2 linked regions of the Methylomagnum ishizawai genome follow. Each later gene encodes a partner of the first gene's protein in a complex. Links are inferred from orthologs where the notes say so. Each region holds a gene or a part of one and is shown on either strand. Other genes may lie near its edges.

The links.
Region 2: the proteins of ccmD (region 1) and B9N93_RS20655 are in contact, whole or in part, in a solved structure (PDB 8CE8), measured with the Escherichia coli proteins. The link is inferred for Methylomagnum ishizawai from one-to-one orthologs.

Annotation. Positions count from the first base shown.
Region 1 is NZ_FXAM01000001.1:542,514-554,515, reverse strand. What follows is about bases 93-2,853. They hold ccmD (heme exporter protein CcmD), read right to left. Parts: upstream 1,681-2,853; coding sequence 1,504-1,680; downstream 93-1,503. Other genes in these bases: B9N93_RS02355 (class I SAM-dependent methyltransferase), read left to right, coding at 2,813-2,853; B9N93_RS02360 (class I SAM-dependent methyltransferase), read right to left, coding at 1,862-2,704; ccmE (cytochrome c maturation protein CcmE), read right to left, coding at 1,046-1,507; B9N93_RS02375 (heme lyase CcmF/NrfE family subunit), read right to left, coding at 93-1,049. In the rest of the region: more of B9N93_RS02375, read right to left, coding at 1-92; more of B9N93_RS02355, read left to right, coding at 2,854-3,844; B9N93_RS02350 (hypothetical protein), read left to right, coding at 4,314-5,411; B9N93_RS02345 (YjfB family protein), read right to left, coding at 5,493-5,696; B9N93_RS02340 (TMEM175 family protein), read right to left, coding at 5,889-6,542; B9N93_RS02335 (hypothetical protein), read left to right, coding at 6,728-8,383; B9N93_RS02330 (transposase), read right to left, coding at 8,440-8,940; B9N93_RS02325 (acyltransferase family protein), read right to left, coding at 8,996-10,105; B9N93_RS02320 (PhnD/SsuA/transferrin family substrate-binding protein), read right to left, coding at 10,262-11,401; B9N93_RS02315 (SpoIIE family protein phosphatase), read right to left, coding at 11,373-12,002. UniProt on the Escherichia coli protein: Required for the export of heme to the periplasm for the biogenesis of c-type cytochromes.
Region 2 is NZ_FXAM01000001.1:4,581,370-4,593,604, forward strand. Bases 7,255-10,248 are described here. They hold B9N93_RS20655 (heme ABC transporter permease), read right to left. Parts: upstream 9,130-10,248; coding sequence 8,380-9,129; downstream 7,255-8,379. Other genes in these bases: B9N93_RS20645 (alpha-D-glucose phosphate-specific phosphoglucomutase), read right to left, coding at 7,255-7,575; B9N93_RS20650 (Lpp/OprI family alanine-zipper lipoprotein), read left to right, coding at 8,050-8,319; ccmB (heme exporter protein CcmB), read right to left, coding at 9,134-9,811; ccmA (cytochrome c biogenesis heme-transporting ATPase CcmA), read right to left, coding at 9,808-10,248. Outside these bases: LPS assembly protein LptD, read left to right, coding at 1-2,678; B9N93_RS20630 (peptidylprolyl isomerase), read left to right, coding at 2,706-4,061; 4-hydroxythreonine-4-phosphate dehydrogenase PdxA, read left to right, coding at 4,058-5,038; 16S rRNA (adenine(1518)-N(6)/adenine(1519)-N(6))-dimethyltransferase RsmA, read left to right, coding at 5,073-5,858; more of B9N93_RS20645, read right to left, coding at 5,941-7,254; more of ccmA, read right to left, coding at 10,249-10,437; B9N93_RS20670 (NAD(P)/FAD-dependent oxidoreductase), read left to right, coding at 10,582-11,736; B9N93_RS20675 (SRPBCC family protein), read left to right, coding at 11,810-12,235. UniProt on the Escherichia coli protein: Required for the export of heme to the periplasm for the biogenesis of c-type cytochromes.

The sequences.
Region 1 (12,002 bases):
AGGTTTTCCTTGGAGACGAAGCCGAATTGGGCGGTATCGCGGATAGCCGGGGCGCGTAACCCGTACAACAGCAAGGAACCGCCTACCACCAGGGCCAGCAACACCAGGATGAACAAGCCCCGCGCCGGATCGGAGGCAAAGGCATGGACCGAAGTCAGCACACCCGAGCGCACCAGGAACGTCCCCAGCAAACTCAAGGAAAAGGCGAAGATCGCCAGCAATACCGTCCAGGCTTTGAACGCGCCGCGCTTCTCGGTCACGGCCAGGGAATGCAGCAAGGCCGTCGCCACCAGCCAAGGCATGAACGAAGCGTTTTCCACCGGGTCCCAGAACCACCAACCGCCCCAACCCAGTTCGTAATACGCCCACCACGAACCCAGCACGATACCCGCCGTCAGGAACACCCAGGCGATCAAGGTCCAGGGCCGCGACCACCGCGCCCAGGCCGAATCTAGCGAGCCGCCCAGCAAGGCCGCAATGGCGAAGGCGAACGCCACCGACAAACCCACATAGCCCATGTACAGCATGGGCGGATGGATGGTCATACCGAAATCTTGCAACAAGGGATTGAGGTCGTTGCCGTCGGCGGGGGCCGGGACGATGCGCTCGAATGGATTCGAGGTCAGCAGGATGAACAGCAAAATCCCGACGCTCACCAGCCCCATCACGCCCAAAACCCGCGCCTGGAATTCCAGCGACAAGCCCCGGCTGAACCCCGTCACCATCACCGTCCACAAGCCCAGGATCAAGGCCCACAACAGCATGGAGCCTTCGTGCGCCCCCCAGGTGGCCGAGATGCGGTAATACAAGGGCAGGCTGCTATTGGAATGCTGGGCCACGTACAGGACCGAAAAATCATGGTTGACGAATGCCGCCACCAGACAGCCGAACGACACCGCCAGGAACAGGAATTGCGCCCTCCCGGCGGCGGGTCCGACCGCCATCCAGGCGGGAATGCGCCGCGCCGCGCCCAGCAAGGGATAGGTCGCTTGCATCAGCGCGGTCAGCAAGGCCAGGATCAAAGCCAGATGTCCGAGTTCGGGGCTCATTTCTTCCACCCTGAGTAGTCGATGGGCGCTTGGCCGTTGTGTTTGAGGGAATCGGCGACTTCGGGCGGCATATAGTTCTCGTCGTGCTTGGCGAGGACTTCGCCGGCCTCGAACACGCCCGCCGGGTTGAGCTGGCCGATGGAGATGATGCCCTGCCCTTCACGGAACAAATCCGGCAGGATGCCGGTGTAGACCACCTGCACCGTGGCCGGGCCACCGTCGCTGAGGGTGAAATGGACGGTAGTGCCGTTGGCCTCGCGCTGCACCGTGCCCGGCACCACCAGCCCGCCGACCCGGAACGGATAGCCCTTCGGCGCTTCCCCGGCGGCGACCTGGCTGGGCGTGTAGAAATACAAGAGGTTCTTCTGGAACGCGGTCAGGGCCAGGAAGGCGGCGACGCTGACGCCCACCAGGATCAGCCCCACCACGGTCATGCGTTTTTGGCGCGGGGTCATCATGACGGCCTCCGTTGCGCTTCTTGTTTCAGGCGGCGGGCGATGGTTTTCAGCACCTCGGCATGGCGTTTGAGGGGTGCCAGCAGATTGAGGACCAGGATCACGGCCATTAGGCCATAGGAGGTCCAGACATAGAGGGCGTAGCCGCCCATGGAGAAGAATTCGTTCCAGTTCATTGCGATAGCGGATGTGGATGGAAGGAGGGACCGGCGCGGAACGCTTGGGGAGCCGCCCCATCGGGGGCTGGGATGCGAGGCGGGATATTCTAGCGGTTCGGCGGGGGTTTGGCTGTGAAATGCTGGGTGTCCCGCAGCGGGATGCGGCACGGCGGAACATCCCACCGCCCGTTGGAGCGGCTTATCCACCCGCCTTCTCGAACCCCAGCACCGCATACCGCAATACCCCCAAGCGGCTGGCCCATTCGGCGAACAAAGTCTCCGCCGCCGCCGACACGCTGGGCAGGGTGAACTCTTTGGCCAGCTTGCGGATGAAATCGTAGGTCGGCAGGGTCTCCCCGGTAATATCCCGCTCCACGCTTACGGCGAACCCGGTTCCTTGCGCCAACCGGCGGTAATCCTCCAATCCATGGCGGAAATCGCAACGCCCATAAAACCCCAAGGTCGCGGGCCACATCCCCGCCAAGCCCATGAACGGCTTCAAACCCGCCGTCGGCAGGAAATCCGACAAGGCCAGCCGTCCGCCCGGCTTCAACACCCGGAAAGCCTCCCGGAAGAATCGTTCCCGGCTCGGGAAGTGGAAAATACACTCCACCGCCAGCACCGCATCCAAACTGGCATCCTCGAACGGCAGGGCGCAAGCATCGCCCTCGATCCATTCCAGCGTGTTGCCGGGCCGGGCCACGATGCGGCTCCCGGCCCTTTCGAGTTGGCGCGGATCGATATTCAGCCCGGCCAGGGCCATGCGTTCGAAATTGGCGTTCAAGCTGGCCGTGGTGCCGCCGAAGCCGCAACCCGCATCCAACACCTTCATGCCATCGGTCACGCCCGCCGCCTGATACACCAACCGCGACAAAGCTTCGGCGGCTACCGCGAAATCTTCCGGCGTGCCGGTCGCGGCCTTAGGTTCGGGCCAATAGCCCCAATGCACATGGCGGCCGAACACTTGTTCCAGGACGGGATGCCCCTCGTCCAACAGCTTGAGCAAAGCATCGAAATACGGCAGGCGGATCGGACTGGACATGGGGCTAGGCTCCTTGGCAATGGAATTTGGATGGCGTCGGCACAGGATGGCCTGTCAGAATACCGGAAAAACCCCTGTCATCCCCCATCGCCCGAGTACCCGTATCCCATGGCTTCCCCGCACGATCCCCGCGCCGCCGCGCTCGACAGTTTCATCGCCCGCCATCCCGGCATCCTGGCGGGCGGCGGTCCCGCCGCCGTGTTCCGCGCCCTGCCCGGCGCTTATCTGGACGCGCTCCCACCGCGCCCCGTCCATTATTACCAAACCGACAAGCCCGGTGCCGACGCCCTGGCCCGGCTCGGGCTCGAAGTCCGCACCGACGAACCCGCCTCCCCCGCCTCCCTCTGCCTCGTGTTCGCCACCAAGCACAAGGAAGAAGTCCTCCACCACTACGCCCGCGCCGCCGCGCTGCTGGACGAAGGCGGCAGCTTGATCGTCAGCGCCGCCAACGACCTGGGCGCGCCCTCGCTGGAACGCCGTTGTGCCGAGTTGATGGGCGGCGTCGAAACCTATAGCAAGCACAAATGCCGGGTGTTCCTGGCCCGCAAAGACCCGGCCAAGCTGGATCGCGGCCTGTTGGAAACATGGTTGCAAGGCGGGGATTGGCACGGCATCGCGGATACCGGCTTGATGAGCCGCCCCGGCCTGTTCAGTTGGAAGGCGCTGGACCTGGGTTCGCGCCTCCTGGCCCGCCACCTGCCGGACGATCTGGCCGGGCGCGGGGCCGATCTGGGCGCGGGCTATGGCTATCTGAGCCGGGAAATCCTGGCCCGCCCGCGCCAGATCGCCGAACTGCACCTGTTCGAATCCGAACACAAGGCGCTGGACGCCGCCCGCCGCAACCTGGAAGGACACCCGGCAGCGCAATTCCATTGGGCCGACGTGACCCTGGGCTTGCCGGTGTCGCGCTTGGATTTCGTGGTGACGAACCCGCCGTTCCACACGGGACGGGCGGCGCTGTCGGCGCTGGGCCGGGCCTTCGTGCGGGCGGGCCTCGCGGCGCTCAAACCGGGCGGGCGCTTGTTCCTGGTCGCCAACCGGCATCTGCCCTATGAGCCGGAAATCGAAGCCCTGGGAGCGCGGGCGGCCACCCTGGCGGAAGCCGAGGGCTTCAAGGTCATCCTGGCCCTAAAGCATTGATTGCGCAATGGAAACCGGCCCCACCGCCCCGCCCGGCACGGCTAGAAAAGAGTTGCAAGATCATCGGCTCTTTGGCACTCTCTCAAGCCCAGGCCGGGTGCCCAAGATAATAGCGATGAAACCACCCTGGCGACCTTTTATCCAGGGTGTCTTCCGACCCAAGCAAACCCCGTGCGCCGGGGTTTCAAACAAAGGCGTTTATGGACGGCGACGACCAAACCTATCGGACCACCAATATGCCGGACCCAATTGATCGAAACCCTCCGTAACCACCGGAAACGGGCCGCTGGCAAGACGTCCCAGCCCCGCTGCCGCCAAACATTGGCTTTACTCCTGCGGGATTCCGCCCTTACAACAACCACCTAATAATGATTATATGCTAACCGCCATAGCCGTTTTATTAGTCCTAGCGCTGGTTTATTTCCTATACAAGTTTGCATGGTCCCCCCAATCCACCCGTCACCACGCGGTGGACCAGCCACGCCCCGATATTCCGCCCCGGCTCCAAACCCAGGCCGAACCCGCCTCGGAAACCCCGGCAACCACCTCCCAACTCCGCACCGCCGAACCGCCGCCACCGGCCAGCGAACCCGTTCCCGCCGCAGCGCAAGTGGCCGAGCCTCCCGCCGTGGCGGTGGTGCCGGTCGCCGCCGTACCAACTGTGGCACCGCGCCCGGCCTGGGTGCCGGAGGATTCGGTGCTGCGCCGCCATTTCATGCAGCACACGGCCCTGATGGCGCAGACCGTCGCCGGTCCCCGCCCCGGCGATAGCGTCCTGATCCGCCATCATGGGCAATTGGTCCAGAGCCGCATCGACGCCTGCCTGCGCGACGAAGCCAGCCTGCTCAAGCTGCGGGCCGATTACGCGGCCCGGATCGCGGCGCTGGCCGTGACCGCGCCTCCGACCCCGGTCGCGCCGACCGCCACCGTTATCGAAGCGCCGACGCCGGTCGAGGAACCCCTTGTTGCTACCACCGCCGCTCCAATCCCAGCCGAAACCGCGCCAGTCGCCGCCCCACCCGTCCGCACCCCGCGCCCGGCCTGGGTGCCGGAAGATTCGGTGTTACGCCGCCACTTCATGCAGCACACGGCCCTGATGGCGCAGACCGTCGCCGGTCCCCGCCCCGGCGATAGCGTCCTGATCCGCCATTATGGGCAATTGGTCCAGAGCCGCATCGACGCCTGCCTGCGCGACGAAGCCAGCCTGCTCAAGCTGCGGGCCGATTACGCGGCCCGGATCGCGGCGCTGGCCGTGGCCGCGCCTCCGGCCCCGGTCGCGCCGACCGCCACCGCCGTCGAGACGCCGACGCCGGTCGAGACGCCCGCCGCCGCCCAGGCACCGCGCCCGCCGCTGATTCCCCAGGATTCCGTACTCCGCAGGCATTTCCTGCACCACGTCCTGCATATGCTGAAATCGGTCGCCCCGCCCCGCCCCACCGACAGCGTGTTGATCCGCCATTACGAGCAATGCCTCGATAGCGAATTCAACGCCTGCCTGCGCGACCCGGCACGGCTGGAACGGCTGATCGCCCGCTATGGGACGAGCAGGACGGCCAGAGCCGCGTAAACCCAGCACCGGGCAGGGACGCCCGGCCCCTTCCGCGCCAGGGCGGACCCAACCCGAACAGCCCGCCCCCCGCCCCCAGACTCAAGCCCAGACATCGAGGTGATGGCCGAGCGACCCGGAGGGCGTGGCCGAGGCGATGAGTTGGAGCGCGTCCTGCCCCTCTTGCTTGGCTTGGTCGTGGGCCATCTTCATCACCGAAGCGCCGATCTTCTCTTGCAGCTTGCTGTCGTTCATGGCCTGGGCCAAGCCCATCAAGCCCGAATCGGAAAGACCCGAAATATCCATGGATGTCCCCTGGGTGTTGGTTCATAGGCTAAGGCTAGAGCATTTTTGGTTTGGGTTTACGCCCAGCCGTGGGCATATCCCCATGCCCACCATTTTTGGGCTATCCCGGCGGACACGGAATACATGCCCACCCTACCAATGGCGTGGAAATGCCCTGGCGGAAATCCCGACGCCGCACCGGCCCGGTCCCGCTCATCCGCCGTCCGCCGCGCCCAGCATCCGGGTCCGCCACCGGATGGGTACGAGTCCCGCCACCACGTATAGGACCGCCATTAGCACATACACCAGATAGCTGGCATGGGGGCTGTGGAAGGCGATGGCTATGCCCAGGGCATAGAACGGCGGCCCGACCAGCAAGCGGCGGTTGGCCTGGCGGATGACCTCGGGACCGAGGTCGGGTTTGACCAGCCGGTGGTTGCGGACGGCGTAGAGCCAACTGGCGTGCAGGGTCAGCGAGGCCAGGATCATATTACAACCGTAGATGATGCTGGCCACGGCGTATTGATGATGCTCGCCAAGCATGGCGGCGGAGAACGGCAGCAGCGAAATCCAGAACAGGAAGCAGATATTGATCCACAGGAAGCGGTTGTCGGTGTGGGTCAGGTGGTGGAGATCGGCGTGCTGGTCGATCCAGAACACCGCCGCCACCGCGAAGCTGATGGCGTAGCTCAGCACCTTGGGCCAGAGTTCCAGCAGCGCCTTGTGGAGTTCGGCGGCGGAACCGGCCCCCGTGACCTCGTCGGCGATGATTTCCAGCACGAGGAGGGTCATCACGATGGCGAACACGCCATCGCTCAGGGATTGCAAGCGGCCTTTCTCGAAGCCGTGGCCATTGTGTTCGGACATGGGGGGTTGCTCCTGGCGGCATGTGAAAGCGATGGCGATAGCCTACTTAAATCGGTCCCCGCAAACAGCGCCGCTGAGACCGGATTTTGCGGCTTGAAGGGCAGCGTGCCCGAACGGCTCATGCCTATCGCTGAATTTGTATTATATTGATTCGGATGCCGTTTCAGCCAACCGAGATCATTGCCATGTGTAAGAATAAAAATCCCTTGCTTGGAAAAGGTCATAAGGATTTTAGCGCCTTCAAAGCCCGGGAAGGAGAAACCACGGCCAGCGCCAATCCCACCCAACTCGGCGCGATTCCCCGTAAGAACCCTTTGCGGGGCGGAGAGTCCAAAAAATGGGTGAAAAAAACCCTATCGAGCCGCCAGGAGGTGCTTATTGAATGCATTACCGGTGAAATCTACCGTTATTTGATCGGCCCCCTCCAGCCCAAGATCAGGACCGGCGACGGCAATAATATCCTGTCGGAGTTCGTTCCATACCGCTCGGTGCGAGATATCCTCGACCGCGCCAAACACCAGGCGAAGGCCATGGCGTTCAAGGAAGCTTTCATTCAAGGGCAGCGGGGTTTCATGCTGGTTTTGTTCTCTTCCATCATGCTGGAAGAAAACGACCTCTCGGACCAAAACTATGGGCTTGCGATCCCTGCGGACGAAAATGGGGAAGTGCGTGAATCGGAGGTGGAAACCTATCTGGAATTCATCAAGATCGACCACGGGCAATCCCTCAATTCCATGCGCATCGCCGCCGCCAAGAAACTCTCGTTCGCGCCGGTGAAATATTTCCCGGCCCCGTCCGACGCCGACCTCGACGAGCGGGGCATCGACAAACGGACCAAGGATAATAGGAAATCCATCTATACTACCAAGCGCAAATATGTACTGGTCCCCGAATTCATAGACCGGGCGCTGACGCATTTTTTATCCGGCTATATCGACAAAGACTGCATCAAAGAATTGAATTATTTGCCGAGTACCTTGCCGATCTTCGATGGCAGGCTCCTGAGTTTTTACGATGGGATCCACGATAAGTACGATATATGCGAGGATGGGAAATATTGGGCCATCGCCAAACTGATATTCACGGACGACACGGTTTATTCGGGCATCGCCGAGCGCGCCTCGGACCCCGGCGAGAATCCCGCCCTGCAACAACGTATCCGCGACAAAATCATCGAAAACAAACGCGCCCTCAAGGAGGCGGTGGCACCGGACCCGGATTTCTTCGCGTTCTGCCACCAGAACCAAGCCGCGATCCGCTTGGAGATTCAACGCTCCTTGGAGAGGATCGTCCACAACCGCTCCGGCGAGATCAGCGCACGCTATGAGGGTTTAAGCGCCTTGGGGGGAGTCTCGCCCGACTTCGAGGCGGCCATCGATATTGGCAAAAATTTGGCGGCGCTCCATGCCGATTCCGGGTTCCGGGAAGAGGCGGATGATTTCTTCGTGGATATCATAAATGATATTCAAACCAGGGATTGGAGCGTCAGGGGTGGTGGCTATGAAATCCAATTCATGAAAGAGAGGCGGAAGATCAGGAAAAAGGTTCCCGACCATGTGGCGGATATGCATATCAGTTGCGAGCGGTATCTACAAACTCCAAATTACCGGGCATTAAGAACCCTGCTGGATATTTCCTGTATCGTCCATGCCGCACGGCGTGGTTCAAGTTTATTCCGATCCAGGGAAACCGAGAAGTTTTACGGCGACATCATGGAGCGGCTGGGTTCGCTGGAGGGCAAGCTCTCCGAATCCCGCAACAGGCCGACTTTGCGCCATCTCGTGAACAAATACGAGCGCGAGGATGAGCGCTTTTTCAATTTTTTCAAAGAAAGCCGATAAGCTTGAAAAATCGCCGGGGTTATGGCGTGGTTCATGGGCCAGCCCTTTCAAAGTGACTACTTCTTACCCGTAAGCAATTGATAAGTCGAGACATGGGGCTGCTTTGGATCGTAGGGGGGCTTGGATTTTGGCTGTTTGGGACCCCTCGAATGCTTCCTCAGGGCGCGGAGATTGACGTTGCGGGCGGTTTCGCGCAGCCAGGCGGCGAACCCGGACGGGGTGCGGGCGGCGACGGATACCCAATCCAAGGCCTCGCCCAGCTGGACGAGGGCGAGGAAGGTGGCGGCGATCTCGTGGGCAATGTAATACCCGGAAACATCCTTGGATACCGGCTTTGGGTGGACGCAATCCAGCGCCGAGATCATCACCGAGGAAATGTTATAGGCCACCAGGGCCAGGGCGAATCCGAACAGGGCGGCCTTGGGATAGGCCAGGGTTTCGATCTCGGAATTGAAATGCCTTTCGACGTGTTGGAACGCGGTTTCCAGGGTCCACCTTCGGCGGTAAAGGTCGGCGATGGTGGTGGCGGGAATGTCGGCGGGCAGATCGGTGATCATAAAGATAGGTAGCTTTGCCCGGCCCGGATCACGCGGGCGACTGCATCCGCCACGGTTATGGAAGTAATTTCAAAGCGATGGCTTTGGAGAGCCTCATGCTCATTGTTTCCACCGCAAGCAGATACCGGCTGATGACCAAGCATATCATGGCGGTCGTGACCAATATCATACCCGCCGTTATGGCTTTTCCCAGGCCCAATCCCGGCAATGCGATCAACAAAAAGGACGACCATGAGCATATGACAACGATCTGTATCAGATAGAGGGGGAACGATATTTTCCCCAGGAAAAGCGAAAGGCCGGAGGAAAGCAGCGCTTTGAGGCGTGGGGATAAAGCCACCGCCAGCACGATACTCGCCGCCATGAGGCACATCACTTTCGGGTGGTTCTCGAACCCCCTATGCCAAGTCGATATATACCCATCGGTGGCGATGATCGCGAATGCCAATACCTCGGACCCGACGGAAGTAAAGTCGCGCTTATCGAAGTGCGATTTATTGAGTTCGCATAGGATATAGCCCAGCCAGAAACAGGCTAGCTTTTGATTTTTCAGGTAGAAGAAAACCAATAGAATAAGCGCGACAAGCCAGTTGGCTTTGCCATGGCTTCTATAGATGGCGATGAACGCATAGAGCATATATGAACCGAGCAGTTCAGTCTGCATGGTCCATAAACTTGAGTTATAGCTGGTTTTCGGCTGATATTCGAAAAAGCACTCGTAGAAGGCAAACGTCAGCATCCCGCCGAAGTTTGGTTGGGTGTGGAAGTGGTCGCCGATCCAATTATAGGTACGGGCATCCCACCGCATTAGATCGGCCAAATATCGGGCCGCGTCTTTGTTGAAGATCAAATGCGCCTTCATCAGCAAAAACGCGATCAGGGAGACAGCGAATACCGGGATGGCCAGCCTGAAATATCTCGATGTGGTGGCCACGAGCAGACTGCCGCCCTCCCCATAAACCCCTTTCACGCTCAAGGCGAAACCGGAAATCACGAAAAAGACAGATACCGCGAGGCCACCGTCGGTGATGAACGAGTTCCATGGGCCTTTGTATTCCGGTAGATATTCGAGCAGGAAAGCGCCCACCAAGTGGTGTAGAAACACCACGATACAGGCCCATCCCCTCAGCCCATCCAGCCATTCCAGTCTTGTTTTGATGGGCATGGAGTGCGCTAGATGGCCGGGATTCTCATATATATCGGTTTGAAAGGCACTGCGCGGGTTATGGTTTGAGCAGATATTTATAGCGTTTATGCGTAGTATAAATAAAAAGGCGGGGCCAGTATTTTATATAGCAACCCCGCCAAAGCCTATATTCCCCTACTCCGAATACCGCTCATACAACCGCATCAACATTCCCAATTCCCCCTCCTGCGGCACGCACCAGCCCTCCAACTGGATATCCTTGAGGATTTGCCGACCCTGGTCGTCCTCCGCCATATTCAGGAAGGTCTGGGTAATGTCGTCCTTCTGCGCCGCGATGGCCGGATCGATACACAGCAAATGGAAAGCGAACTGGGTATCGCTCTCGTCCACCACGCGGGTATTGCCGCGGGTCAGCCCGGACAGCCCGTAATAGGTTTTCTTGAGCATGAACAACACGTCCGCCTGCTGCTTCAGCAGCATTTGCAGCGCCTTGATCTCGTTGCCCGCGAAATGCTGCTGGAAGCGCGAGGAATCCAATCCGTTCTCGTCGCACAAGAACCGCCCCAGTACATAGACGAAACTCCCCTGCGAAGCCGTCACCGCCTGCGCTTCGGGCAGATCGGCCAACGTCCTGGGATCGTCGGCCCGCATCACGATCACCACCTCATCGGCCTCGCCGACCGGACGCAGCAGCGGGATGAAACCCCGCTTCTGCATCATCGCGCATGCCTCGAACGGCTTGGCGAACAGCAAATCCACCACCTCCTGGCCCAGTTCGCGCCCGGCGGGCAATTGCTCGAAATGGATCGCCCGCTGCAAGCGCCGTTGCAGATAGGTGTTCAGCAGATACCAGCCGCTCAACTGCGCGCCCACTTGCAGGCTGGCGACGAAATTCAGCTTGCCGCCGGCGGGCGCGGCCTCGGCGGGTTTGGCCGCCGCCCGCACCGAACTCACCACCGAGGGCTGGGCACCGCCGCTACGCTCGGACGGCAGCTTCACGTCGGCAGTCAGGAATCGGCCCAGCCCCGTGATCTTGAACAGCATCGCCACCATGCGGTTGGGATTTTCCACCTCGATCTTGATGCCGCGCTTCTCCCATTCCTCGAACAGCTTCAAGAGCAGGGACAAGCCCATCGAATTGACCCGCTCCACCTTGATGAAATCCAGCTTCACGCGGGTGCTGGATTCGACCCCGCGCAATTGGTTGAGCGCGGGGGCCGAATGGGCGTCCACCGAACCGATCAGCTCGTAGCAACGCAGTCCCGCTTCGCTGGCAGGCAAGGGATTAATGGAAAGTAAATCTGCTAGCGTCATGGCTGACGACCTCATCGTGTTCGCTGTGGTAAAGGAACTGGAACCCGGTACGCAGGCCGATCTGCGGCGACCTGTTCAAGTCCCAAAGCGTGGTGATCTGGGTGCTGCGGTGCGGGGTGACGCGCACCTGCAAGTAATCCGACATACGCCACATCAGGTACAAGCCCGCGCCGCCGACACCGGCCTCGACGCCCTCGGCCAGGGTGTGGGTGAGATGGTCGAGGAAGATCGCCGGGGTCAGGGTACCCCAGTTGTCGGTGACGGACAGGCCCACGGTTTCCGGGCCGACCGCGACATTGATCCTGACCAGCTCGTTCTCGGCCAGGGCGCGTTCCGTGCCCTTGATGAAGAACGGGCGGCTCTGGCCGTCGCGGGGCGCGCCGTACAGCGAATTCTCGACCATTTCGTCCAGCACGATGGGGATGAAGTCCAGATGCTCCTGCGGCAAGACGCCGAGTTCGGCCAGCCAGGCGCGGATTTCCTCCATGAAGAACAGCTTGTCGTCGCTATGGGTCAGCAGGAAGGAACGCTCCATCATCCGGTCGGGGACCAGTAGGTAGATATCGTCGTCGGGCGTGGTTTGGTGCTGGGCCAAAAGGTG
Region 2 (12,235 bases), 4.0 Mb from region 1 along the record:
CGCCACCCCCGAATCCGCCCGAATCCCCGGTCCCAGCGCCAGCCCGCGCGGTCATCCCGGTTCCCGCCACCGCGCCCGCGCCGGTCACCCAAGCGGTCCCTTCCGCCCTGAAACGGATTCCCCTGGCCCTGCGGGCCGCGCCCCCGGCCAACGCCCCGCTCGCCGAGCAAGCCGCCAGCAAACCCCGCCAGCCCGGCTGGACCTGTTTGCCGTCCCAGGCCGAGGAAGCCGCCGACAAAGGCTGGGATTGCTCGCTGGAAGGCCCGGACCCCCGCGGCGCGGCCCGCGTGGTGGACGCCACCAGCGGGCAGGTCGAGAACTGGGCCGAAGCCACCACCCTCACCCGCGAGGACGAACGGCGGCTCGAACGCATCGTCAGCCAGTTCCCGGTCGATCCCTGGAAAAACATGTGCGCAAACCGGGCACGGCTCATGCCCATGAGCGAATTCCTGCTCACTCCCGAGGAAAAACTGGCGCGGGACAAGGCTCCGCTGGAAATCCAGTCCAATTATTTCGAGATGTTGGACGGCGAGATCGCCAATTTCGCCGGCGGCGTCGAGATGGTCCAGGCCGACCAGAAACTCTGGGCCGATTTCGCCACCCGCGACGTGAAGACCAACGCCTTCAACGCCCATGGCAATGTGCTGATCATGCAAAAGGGCTTGGCCCTGTCCAGCGACACCGGCTTCATGGACAGCGATACCGACCGCGGCGTGTTCCGCAACTCGCAATTCGTGCTGCCCCAGGTACCGGCCCGCGGCGCGGCCCGCCTGACCCATCTCGACAGCGACACCTTGTCGCGCTACGAAACCGTCACCTACACCACCTGCCCGAACGGCAACCACGATTGGTTGATGCACGCCTCGGACCTCAAGATCAACAAGGAAACCGGCGTGGGCCGGGCCCAGAACGCCTGGTTCGAGTTCAAGGACGTGCCGGTGTTCTACACGCCCTACATGACCTTCCCCACCGACAACCGCCGCCAATCCGGCCTGCTGGTCCCTTCGCTGGGCTATAGCCGCTATTCCGGCTTCAACTTCTCGGTCCCCTATTATTTCAACCTGGCACCCAATTACGATTACACCTTCATCCCCCGCTATTTCTCCAACCGCGGCATCCAGTTGAAGAACCAGTTCCGCTATCTCACCGAAGCCACGCGGGGCATGGTGGAACTGGATATCGTGCCCCACGACGACCTGACCGGCACCACCCGCGGCCAGGCCACGGTATTGAACGACACCCGGTTCAGCCAAAACCTCAGCAGCCACGTCAGCGCCAACTACGTCTCGGATTATTCCTATCTCGGGCAACTCGGCTCCACCTTCAATATCAACAACCGCAGCAATATCCCCAGCGTCGGCTATATGCTCTACCAGGGGGATTCGTATTCCCTGCGGACCCAAATCGATTATTTCGAGACCATCGACCCCACCGTCGCCAAGAATGCCCGGCCCTATTTCCACCTGCCGCAATTGGCGTTCAACTACGGCACCGGGATCGCCAACACCGGGCTGCAATTCCAAAGCCTGGTCCAACTGGATAGCTTCCAGAATTCCGGCATCGACCGTACCACCGGCCAAAGACTCCGGCTGCAACCCAAGATATTCTATCCCTTCCAGGGCGCGGCGGGTTATATCACCCCCAGCTTCACCTTGCAGAACAACCAGTATTGGTTGCAAAGCCCCGAGTATTGGGCGGAATCGAACAATACCCAGGCCAAGGATTCCGTGAATTTCACAGTGCCGATCACCTCCATCGATAGCGGAATGTATTTCGAGCGAGAATTCGACCTGGGAGGAAAAGCCTTGACCCAGTCCTTCGAACCACGGCTGTTCTACAACTATATCCCCTATGTCGACCAGGCCGACGCCCCGGCCTTCGATTCCTCGGCCTACGACTTCACCTTCTACCAGTTGTTCCGCGAAAACCGTTTCACGGGTGGCGACCGGGTCGGCGACACCAACCAGTTCAGCCTGGCCCTGACCACCCGGTTCATCGACCAGGCCACAGGCCGGGACCGGCTGACGGCCAGCGTGGGCAGCGCCTATTACCTCTCGAACCGGCGGGTGACTTTGCAGGGGGCACCCTCGACCTACCAATCGCAGAAAAGTTCCAACCTGATCGCCGACTTCTCCGCCATGCTGACGGAAAACTGGAGCGTGCATACCGGCGGACAATGGAATCCTTATGAAAACCAGATCGACCGGGGCATCGCGGCCCTGCAATATAACGACCGGCAGAATACCCTGCTCAATATCGCCTATCGTTATCGCAGGAACCAGAGTACACTGACCTGTGAACCCAGTCTTTTGGGCACCGGCAGTGACCAATATGTCAATCCCAACCCCTGTATCGACCTGACCGATATTTCCCTGCGGCTACCCGTTGCCCAAGGTTGGCATGTCCTGGGGCGCTGGCAGTATTCGCTCGTGGACAATTTGACCCTGCAAACCTTCGCGGGCTTCCAGCGTGAAACCTGCTGCTGGCGTTTCAGCCTCATCGCCTACCGCAATATCAATAACTTCCAATCCTCCTCCGGGCAAACCCAGGCCAATAATGGCGTCTATGTCCAGCTGGAATTGAAAGGGCTGGCCTCGTTGGGCGATTCCATCGACGAATTCATGCGCTACCAGATCAGCGGCTATCGCATGCCCGATGAAATCCTCCAGAATTATTAATCCCCAAGTTTTCCGGTATCTCCCTTTATGCAATGCAAGCGCGGATCGATAATCCTATATCTCTGCGGTCTAGGATTCGCCCTGTGGGCGGGGTGGTTGTCCGGCCCGGCCTGGGCCGATACCTCCCTGGACCGCATCGTGGCGGTGGTGGAGGACGACGTGGTGCTGGAAAGCGAGTTGGATAGGAAACTCGCCGAGATCAAGCACAACCTGGCCAGCCGTAGCGATACCCGGTTGCCGCCGGATTCGATCCTGGCCCGGCAGGTGCTGGAACGGCTCATCGTCGAGAAAATCCAGCTCCATCTGGCCGAGAAGATGGGCATCCGGGTGGACGACGAAACCCTGCGCCAAGCCGTGCAGCAAATCGCCCAGCGCAACAAGATGACCCCGGACGAACTGCGTAGCTCGCTGCGCCAGGAGGGCGTGGAATACGCCGATTTCATCGAGCAAATCCGCGGCGAGATCACGGTCCAGCGCCTCAGGGCCAGCCAGGTCAACAGCCAGATCAAGATCAGCGACCGCGAGGTGGAACAATGGCTGGCGGCGCGGGGCGAATCCAGCGCCGGGCAGGACAGCGAATACCTGCTGGGACATATCCTCATCGCCACCCCCCAGGCCGCTTCCCCCACCGAGGTGCAGAAGGCGCGGGAACGGGCCGAGAAACTGGTCCAGGACCTGCGCGGCGGCTTGGACTTCAAGCAAGCCTCGATGACCGCCTCGGACTCCAGCGAAGCCCTGAACGGCGGCGAACTGGGCTGGCGCAAGCTGGGACAGCTCCCCAGCCTGTTCACCGAGCAGGTGCCCAAGATGCACGAGGGCGAAATCGCCGACCCGATCCGCAGTCCCAGCGGTTTCCATATCATCAAGCTGTTGAGTGTCAAGGGCGCGGGCGGCGAACACATCACCAAGACCCATGTACGCCATATCCTCATCAGGACCAACGAGGTGCTGACCGACGAGGACGCCAGCAACAAGCTGCTGGCACTGCGCGCCCGCATCGAGGCCGGCGACGATTTCGCCACCCTGGCCCGCGGCCATTCCGACGATAAAGGCTCGGCGGTCAAGGGCGGCGACCTGGGCTGGGTGCAGCCGGGGGCCTTGGTGGCGGAATTCGAAGAAGCTATGAACCATCTTGCGGTGAACCAGATCAGCGAGCCGGTGCAAAGCCAATTCGGCTGGCATTTGATCCAGGTTTTGGGGCGCGAGGAATCCCAGGATACCGGCGAACTGCTCAAGAAACAGGCCCGCGACGAAATCTTCAAGCGCAAGGTGGAGGAGGAAACCGAATTGTGGATGCGCCGCATCCGCGACGAGGCCTATGTCGAAATCCGGCTCGACGATCAGACTTCGCCCAGTGCCTACGTCCCCGAGACGCTGCGATGAGGCCGCGGCTCCTGCTCAGCGCCGGGGAACCCGCCGGGATCGGTCCCGACCTCTGCGTGGCCGTGGCGCAACAGGCGTGGCCCTGCGCCCTCGCGGTGGTCGGCGACCCCGGCGTGTTGGCGGCGCGGGCGGCGCAACTCGGGCAGCCCTTGCGCCTGGAAACCATCGGCCCGGATAGCGCATTGGAAACCCACCGGCCCGGCACGCTCAATATCTGGCCGTTCCCCACCGCCGCCCCGGTCGTGCCCGGCCAGCTCGATCCCGCCAATGCCGCCCATGTGCTGGACCTCATCGACCACGGCAGCCGCGCCTGTCTGGCCGGGCATTTCGACGCGCTGATCACCGGCCCGGTCCACAAGGGTGTCATCAACCAAGCCGGGATCGGCTTCACCGGCCATACCGAATTCATCGCCGCCATCACCGGCGGCGAGCCGGTCATGATGCTGGCCGCGCCGGGGCTGCGCGTGGCCTTGGCGACCACCCATCTACCCCTGGGCGAGGTCAGCCGCGCCATCACCCGCGACCGCCTGGAAACCGTGCTGCGGGTGCTGCACGGGGATTTGCGGACCCATTTCGGCATCGCCGCGCCGCGCATCCTGGTGTGCGGCCTCAATCCCCATGCGGGCGAGGGCGGGCACCTGGGCCGCGAGGAAATCGACACCATCGAGCCGGTGCTGGCACGATTGCGGGCGGAAGGCATGGACTTGTCCGGTCCCCTGCCCGCCGACACCGTGTTCTTGCCGAAATACTTGGCGGAAACCGACGCCGTGCTAGCGATGTACCACGACCAGGGCTTGCCGGTGCTGAAGCACCTGGGCTTTGGCCGGGCGGTGAACATCACCTTGGGCTTGCCCATCATCCGCACCTCGGTCGATCATGGCACGGCGCTCGATCTGGCCGGGAGTGGCCGGGCCGATGCCGGCAGCCTCGAAGCCGCCCTCGACACCGCCATCGCCATGCAGGCCGCCCGCCGCTGAATCCTCCTTCCATCCCCCACGCTATTCGACTTCGATGAGCCATATCCCCCGCAAGCGCTTCGGCCAGAACTTCCTCCGCGACACCGCCGTGGTCCATCGTATCCTCATGGCGATTGCGCCGGGCCTGGAGGAGCATCTGGTCGAAATCGGACCGGGCGAAGGCGCGATGACCCAAAGCCTGTTGCCGAATTGCCGCCGCCTGGACGCCGTGGAAATCGACCGCGACCTGGCCGAGGGGCTGCGCCGCAAATTCGCCGCCGATCCCAGGTTCCGGCTCCACAGCGCCGACGCCCTGCGCTTCGATTTCCGCGGCCTGCGGGAAGGGAACGAAAAGTTGCGTGTGGTCGGCAACCTGCCCTACAACATCTCGACGCCCTTGATGTTCCATCTATTCGGGCAGGTGGAGGGCATCCACGATATGCACTTCATGCTGCAAAACGAGGTGGTGGACCGGCTGGCCGCCGAGCCCGGTTCCGCCGACTATGGCCGCTTGAGCATCATGGCCGGTTATCACTGTCGGGCCGAGAAACTGTTCGAAGTCCCCCCGGAAAGCTTCCATCCCCGGCCCAAGGTGGTGTCCGCCATCGTGCGGCTGATGCCCCATGCGACGCCGCCGGTCGAAGTGGACCCCCAAGTGCTGGGCAAAGTGGTCGCCACGGCATTTTCCCAACGCCGCAAGACCTTGCGGAACTCGGTCAAGACTTTGTTCGAGGAACGCGAGATCGAGGCCATGGGGATCGACCCCAATGCGCGGGCGGAGACCTTGGGCCTGGAGGACTATGCGCGGATGGCGCAGCGGTGGGTGGAGAAATCGCGATAGGGCGGCTTAGCGGTGGATAAGGAAAAGCCCGGTGGGCCATAACAACCTGCCGGGCTTTTTTTCAATCCGAACCGACCGCGCTTCAGGTGATGACCGTAGGCGCCACCATCCCCGAACGCTGCTTCACACCACCCAATTGCTCGGCCAGGGCGATCAAATCCGCCAGGAACACCTGGGTATCCTGATTGTGCAGCGCCGGGTCGCGTTCATAGCGTTCCAGGTAGATACGCAAGGTCGCGCCCTCGGTGCCGGTGCCGGACAGGCGGAAGACCATGCGCGAGCCGTTATCGAAGCCGATGCGGATACCCTGCTTATCGCTGACGCTGCCGTCCACCGGATCGGTGTAGCTGAAGTCGTCGGCGAAGGCGACCTTATAAGCCCCAAAGCTCCGCCCCGGCAGGTCCGGCAATTGCCCGCGCAGATGGGCCATGACGCCTTCGCCCGCCGCCAAATCCATGCCTTCGTAGTCGTGGCGGGAATAATAATCGCGCCCGAACTTCTTCCAATGCTCCTTGACGATATCGGCCACCGATTGCTTGCGCACCGCCACCAAATTCAGCCAGAACAGCACCGCCCACAGCCCGTCCTTCTCGCGCACATGGTCGGAGCCGGTGCCGAAGCTTTCCTCGCCGCACAAGGTGATCTTGCGGGCATCCAACAGGTTGCCGAAGAATTTCCAGCCGGTCGGGGTTTCGTAGCAATCGATACCCATCGCCGCCGCCACCCGGTCCACGGCCTGGCTGGTCGGCATGGAGCGGGCCACGCCGCGCAGGCCGGATTTATAGCCCGGCAGCAGATGGGCGTTGGCCGCCATCACCGCCACGCTGTCGCTGGGCGTCACGAAGAACTTGCTGCCCATGATCATGTTGCGGTCGCCGTCGCCGTCCGAGGCCGCGCCCAGGGTCGGGGCACCAGGACCATACATGAGCGCCGCCAATTCGTGGGCATAGACCAAATTGGGGTCGGGATGGCCACCACCGAAATCTTCCAAGGGCACGCCGTTTATCACGGAGCCGGGCATCGCGCCCAGGCGGTCTTCCAGGATGCGCTTGGCGTAGGGGCCGGTGATCGCATGCATGGCGTCGAAACACAGGCTGATGGCCCCGGTGGTCAGGGCCGATTTGATCAGGCTGAAATCGAACAGGTGCTCCATCAACTGGGCATAGTCGCCGACCGGATCGACCACGGCCACGGTTATGCCGTCGAGTGCGGTTTCGCCCAAGGTATCGAGGTCCAGGTCGGGGATCGCGGCGATCTTGTATTCGGTGATGGCCTGGCTGCGGGCATAGACGGCGTTGGTGAGGCTTTCCGGGGCCGGGCCGCCGTTGATGCCGTTGTACTTGATACCGAAATCCTCGTCGGGACCGCCGGGGTTATGGCTGGCCGACAGCACGAAACCGCCATGGGCTTTGTATTTGCGAATCAGGCAGGACGCCGCCGGGGTCGAGAGCAGGCCACCCTGCCCCACCAACAACCGTCCCACGCCATTGGCCGCCGCCATCTTAATGATGGTCTGTGCGGCCTGGCGGTTGAAATAGCGTCCGTCGCCGCCCAGCACCAGGGTCTGGCCGGCGACATCACCCAGGGTATCGAACACCGATTGCACGAAGTTCTCTAGATAGTTCTCCTGCGTAAAGACTTTGACCTTTTTGCGCAAGCCCGAAGTACCAGGCTTTTGATCCGAATAAGGTGTGGTTTTGCGGGTTTCGATCTGCATGGAGGTAATCCTGATGAGCTGGCTGAAGCGACCGGGATAGTTTACCGCGGAAACGGGCCGGGCAATCCGGGCTGGCCGGTGGCGGGATGTCACGCGGAAGGGCGCAATCTCCTGGGAATGTCAAGAAATAAACTGCTACCCAGCCCGCGACGATGGGCCACCTAACTTCAGGCCGGACTTCACGCCACGGAGCCGGAATCCCCGTCCAATAGGGCCTGATCCGCCCGTAATCTTTGGCCTATCGGCCTTTCCGGCGAGCCGCCACACTACCGCCATCCAGGACATGCCAGCGAAGTCGCGCCCTGGTACCGGGCCGGACCGGGGCCATGCTGGTGAAAATTGGCTAAGTTGTGCAAAAATAATGGTGGCAAGAGCGCCGGATTCCCGGCAAACTAAAACTTGAGTGGCATTCGTCGCCTTATCGGGCGGCGATGTCCCGTAAAATTTTCCAATCCAATAAAAAGGAAAGAAGCAATGATGAAAGCAATCAAGTTGACCGCAGTTTTGTTGTCTGCCGGCCTGACCGTGGGCTGCGCCAGCAAGTCCGACATCACCAACCTGCAAACCCAGGTTGATGGCTTGAAGGCTGAAATTTCCTCCGTGAAGAGCACCGCCGACGAAGCGCTGTCCTCCGCCCAAGCTGCTGAAGCCGCCGCCAACAAGGCCGCTGCCGCCGCTCAACGCGCTGAACAGGCGATCAACGACAAGCTGGACCGCGGCTTCCGTAAAGGCGCCATGAAGTAATCGTTCGCCCCGCGCGAAAGATTTAAAAAAACCCGGTGGGTTCGCCCCACCGGGTTTTTTTTATGCACCTTCCACCACGTCCTGCGCCCAGGCGCTGCGCCGCTCCCGGTCCAGCACCTCGGCCCTGGCCCGCATCAGCGCCACCGTGAAATAGTAGAACTGGAACGCCAGCGCCATCAGCAACAAGGGCCACAACATGCTGGGATGGATGGAGGGCTTGTCAAATTTGGTCACGGTCGGGCCTTGGTGCAAGGTGTTCCACCATTCCACCGAATAATGGATGATCGGGATGTTCACCACGCCGACCAGGATCAACACCCCCCCGGCCCGCGCCGCCGAACGCGGCTCCTCGATGGCCGAAACCAGGGCGATATAACCCAGGTACAAGAACAGGAGGATCAGCTCCGAAGTCAGCCGCGCATCCCATACCCACCACGCCCCCCACATCGGCTTGCCCCATAGGGAACCCGTCACCAAGGCCAGGAAGGTGAACGACGCCCCCAGGGCCGCCGAGCCGCGCACCATCACATCGGCCAGCTTGATGTTCCAAATCAGGTGGATGGCGCTCAGGACCGCCATGAAGGTATAGATGAACATCGACATCCAGGCGCTCGGCACATGCACGAACATGATGCGATAGCTCTGTCCCTGCTGGTAATCGGGCGGGGCCACGAACAGGCCGAGATAAAGCCCCGCCAGCATGAAGATCAAGGTGATGCCGCCCAACCAGGGGACGAGTTTCCCGGAGATGCGGTAGAAATGCTTGGGCGAGGCCAGTTTATGGAAAAACAACCAGATAGTGTTCCACATGGTGTCAACTCAGGCTGATGCGCAGCGCGGCGGCGGTCGCCAGCGGCGCAAGGGTGAGCGCCAAGACCAGCAAAGCGCCCAGGAAATAAAGCTGCCCCTCCACCGGCATCCCGGCGGCGGCGGCGGCGACGGCATTGGTGGCGAAAATCAGGACCGGGATATACAAGGGCAGCACCAACAAGGTCAGCAACACCCCGCCGCGCCTGAGGCCCACTGTCAAAGCCACGCCGATGGCCCCGATCAAGCTCAACAACGGCGTGCCGACCAGGAGGGTGATTTCCAGGGCGTAAACCGCCGGAGTGGGCAGGGCCAGGAACAGCGCCAACAGCGGGGCCATCAGCAACATGGGCAGGCCGCTCACCAGCCAATGCGCCAACACCTTGGCCAGCACCAGCACCGCCAAGGGATGCGGGCTGAGGGCGATTTGCTCCAGAGCGCCGTCGTCGAAATCGGAGCGGAACATGTTTTCCAGCGAGAACAGCGCCGCCAACAGGGCCGCGATCCAGATCACGCCCGGCGCGATTTTGCGCAGCAAGGCTTCCTCCGGGCTGACGCCCAAAGGGAACAGCGTCACCACGATCATGAAGAACAGCAAGGGATTGACCAATTCACCCCGGTGCCGGAACGCCAGGAGCAAATCCCGCTGTAGCAGGGCCAGGAAGGCGCGGAGAAGTTCGTTCATGCCAAGGTCAGTTTGACCAAGCCGCCGCGTAGCTCGACCGCTTGATGGGAAGTGAGGACCGCGAGGCCGCCGCGGGCGGCATGGTGTTCGAGCAGGCGCTGGACTAGGGCGATGCCGCCGACATCCAGCGCGGTGAACGGTTCGTCGAGTATCCACAACGCCGCCGGGGACGACACCAGCCGGGCCAGCGCCACCCGCTGCCGCTGCCCGGCGGAGAGGGCGCGGACCGGCAAATCCATCCGGTCCAGGAGGCCCACTTGGTCCAGGGCTTGCTCCAGTTTTTGCGGGTCCAGGTCCAAGCCGTTCAGGGCGAAGGCGAAACGCAGGTTTTCGCCTACCGAGAGTTCGGCTTTCAAGCCCAGATGATGGCCGAGATAGCCGATTTCCGCCAAGAAGGCCGCGCGCCGGTGGGCGATGCGGGTGCCGCGCCAGCGCACTTCGCCTTCGTGCGGGGGACTCAGCCCGGCCAGGATGCGGAGCAGGCTGGTTTTACCGCTGCCGTTGGCCCCTTCGACCTGCATGATCTGACCGGGCGCGACGCCGAAACTCAGCCCCGAAAACAGCGGGATATCGCCGCGCAGGCATTCGAGTCGGTGGGCTTCGAGGGCGGGGAGAGTCCCGGTCATGGGGCGATGCGATGGACGGGTGACGGACATGGGGGCGCATTATCTCAGAAAGCGGGCCGGGCTTACGCTGAATTTTCCCCCACCACGGGCGGTCTATCCCAGCAACGGAATTCTCAACCCACGCCGAAACCGGAACGGATCACCATGCTCATGCCTTTTTATATTCCAGGCAGGCGGCGCTTGCGGGTCGTGGTCGCGGGCGGCGGCTATGCGGGCTTGGCAGCTTTATCGGCCCTCAGGACACAGCGCCCGGACGCCGATCTCGTCCTGATCGACCCCCGCCCCCACCATCTCAAAATCACCCATCTCCATGAAAGCTTCCGCCGACCGCTGGCCGAGTTCCAGGTGCCGTTCGCCGCCTTGGGCCAACGCTTCGGCTTCCGCCATGTCCAGGCCGCGCTGCCTATCGACGAACTGGCCTTGTTGCAATGGAATACCGATCGTGCCTTGACGGTCGCGGGCCGGGCGCTGGACTTCGATTATCTCTTGATCGCCACTGGCGGCAGTTACCCCAAGCTGGAAAAAAGCCCGGAAACCCTGGACCTGGACGATTTCAGCGCCGAAACCGGCTCCGGCTTGATCGACCTCTACCGCGACGCCATCGAAACCCGGAGCGGCTATCTGACCGTGGTGGGCGCGGGCGCGACCGGCATCCAATTCCTGTTCGAGATCGCCCATTACCTCCAGCGGCAGCGCAGCGCCTGCCGTTTGCGGCTGGTGGACGCCAACCCCGCCCCGCTCGGCCAATTCCGGCCCGAGTTGGGCCGTTACGTGCAGGCCCGCCTGGCTGATCTCGGCATCGATTACCACCCCGGCCAATTCTTCCAGGGGCAGGCCGACGGCGTCCTCAAACTCCGCGCCAGCGTTTCCGGCGAACCGCTGGCATTGGCTTCAGACCTGACGCTGTTGTTCCTGGGCAATCACCCGGTCCAGCGCTGGGAGGCCAATCGGTTCGGCCAGATCGTGAGCGGCGGCGCGGTGTTGGAACGCCTCTATACCGCCGGGGATTGCTCGCGTTACCGCCCGCCGGGTTCCAACGCCTTGAGCGCCCAGACCGCCCTCCGCAAAGGCCGGCTGGCGGCCCGCAACCTCCTGCGCCACGCCAGCCCGGTGCGGCTGCTGGAACCTTATTTGCATCGCGATTTGGGCTATGTCGTCAGCCTGGGACCGGAAGACGCGGTGGGCTGGATCGGCCTCGAACCCAATGTGGTGGGTGGCGCGCCCGCCACGGTGGCGAAGGACATCGTCGAGGCCCAATATGATTTGCTGCTGGCGGGGGTCGATACCTATGTGCCTTGAGCGGACCCGGCGGAGGCATTGCGGGTGGGCGGGTCAAAAGATTTCGGTAGGCATCAGTCCAAAGGAGAAAGCGATGTTGTTTGGCGCGAAACAGCCGGTGGTGGCGAAAGCCAGCACGGTCATCAAAAAGCCCGTGGTGGATGTGTTCCATTTCATCGGCGAGGATTTTTTCAGCAACTACCCCAAGTGGTCGCCCGAGGTGGTCGAATTGAAGCCGCTGTCCACCGGCCCGGTGCAGGTCGGCTCCATGGCCTGGCAGGTCCGGGTGGACCGCGGCCACCGCACCGAATCCACCTTCGCCGTGACCGATCTCCAACCCAACCGGCGCATCGCCTTCAGCGGCGTGTCCAACGCCTTCCACTGCGCCTACGAATTGCGGCAGGCCGGCCCGGACGCGGCTACCCAGGTCGCGTTCACCTTCGAGTTGCCGGAACTGGAACTCTATATGCGGCCCTTCGAGCAATTGATCCGGCTCGCCGTGCAGGAAGGGGCCGAACGC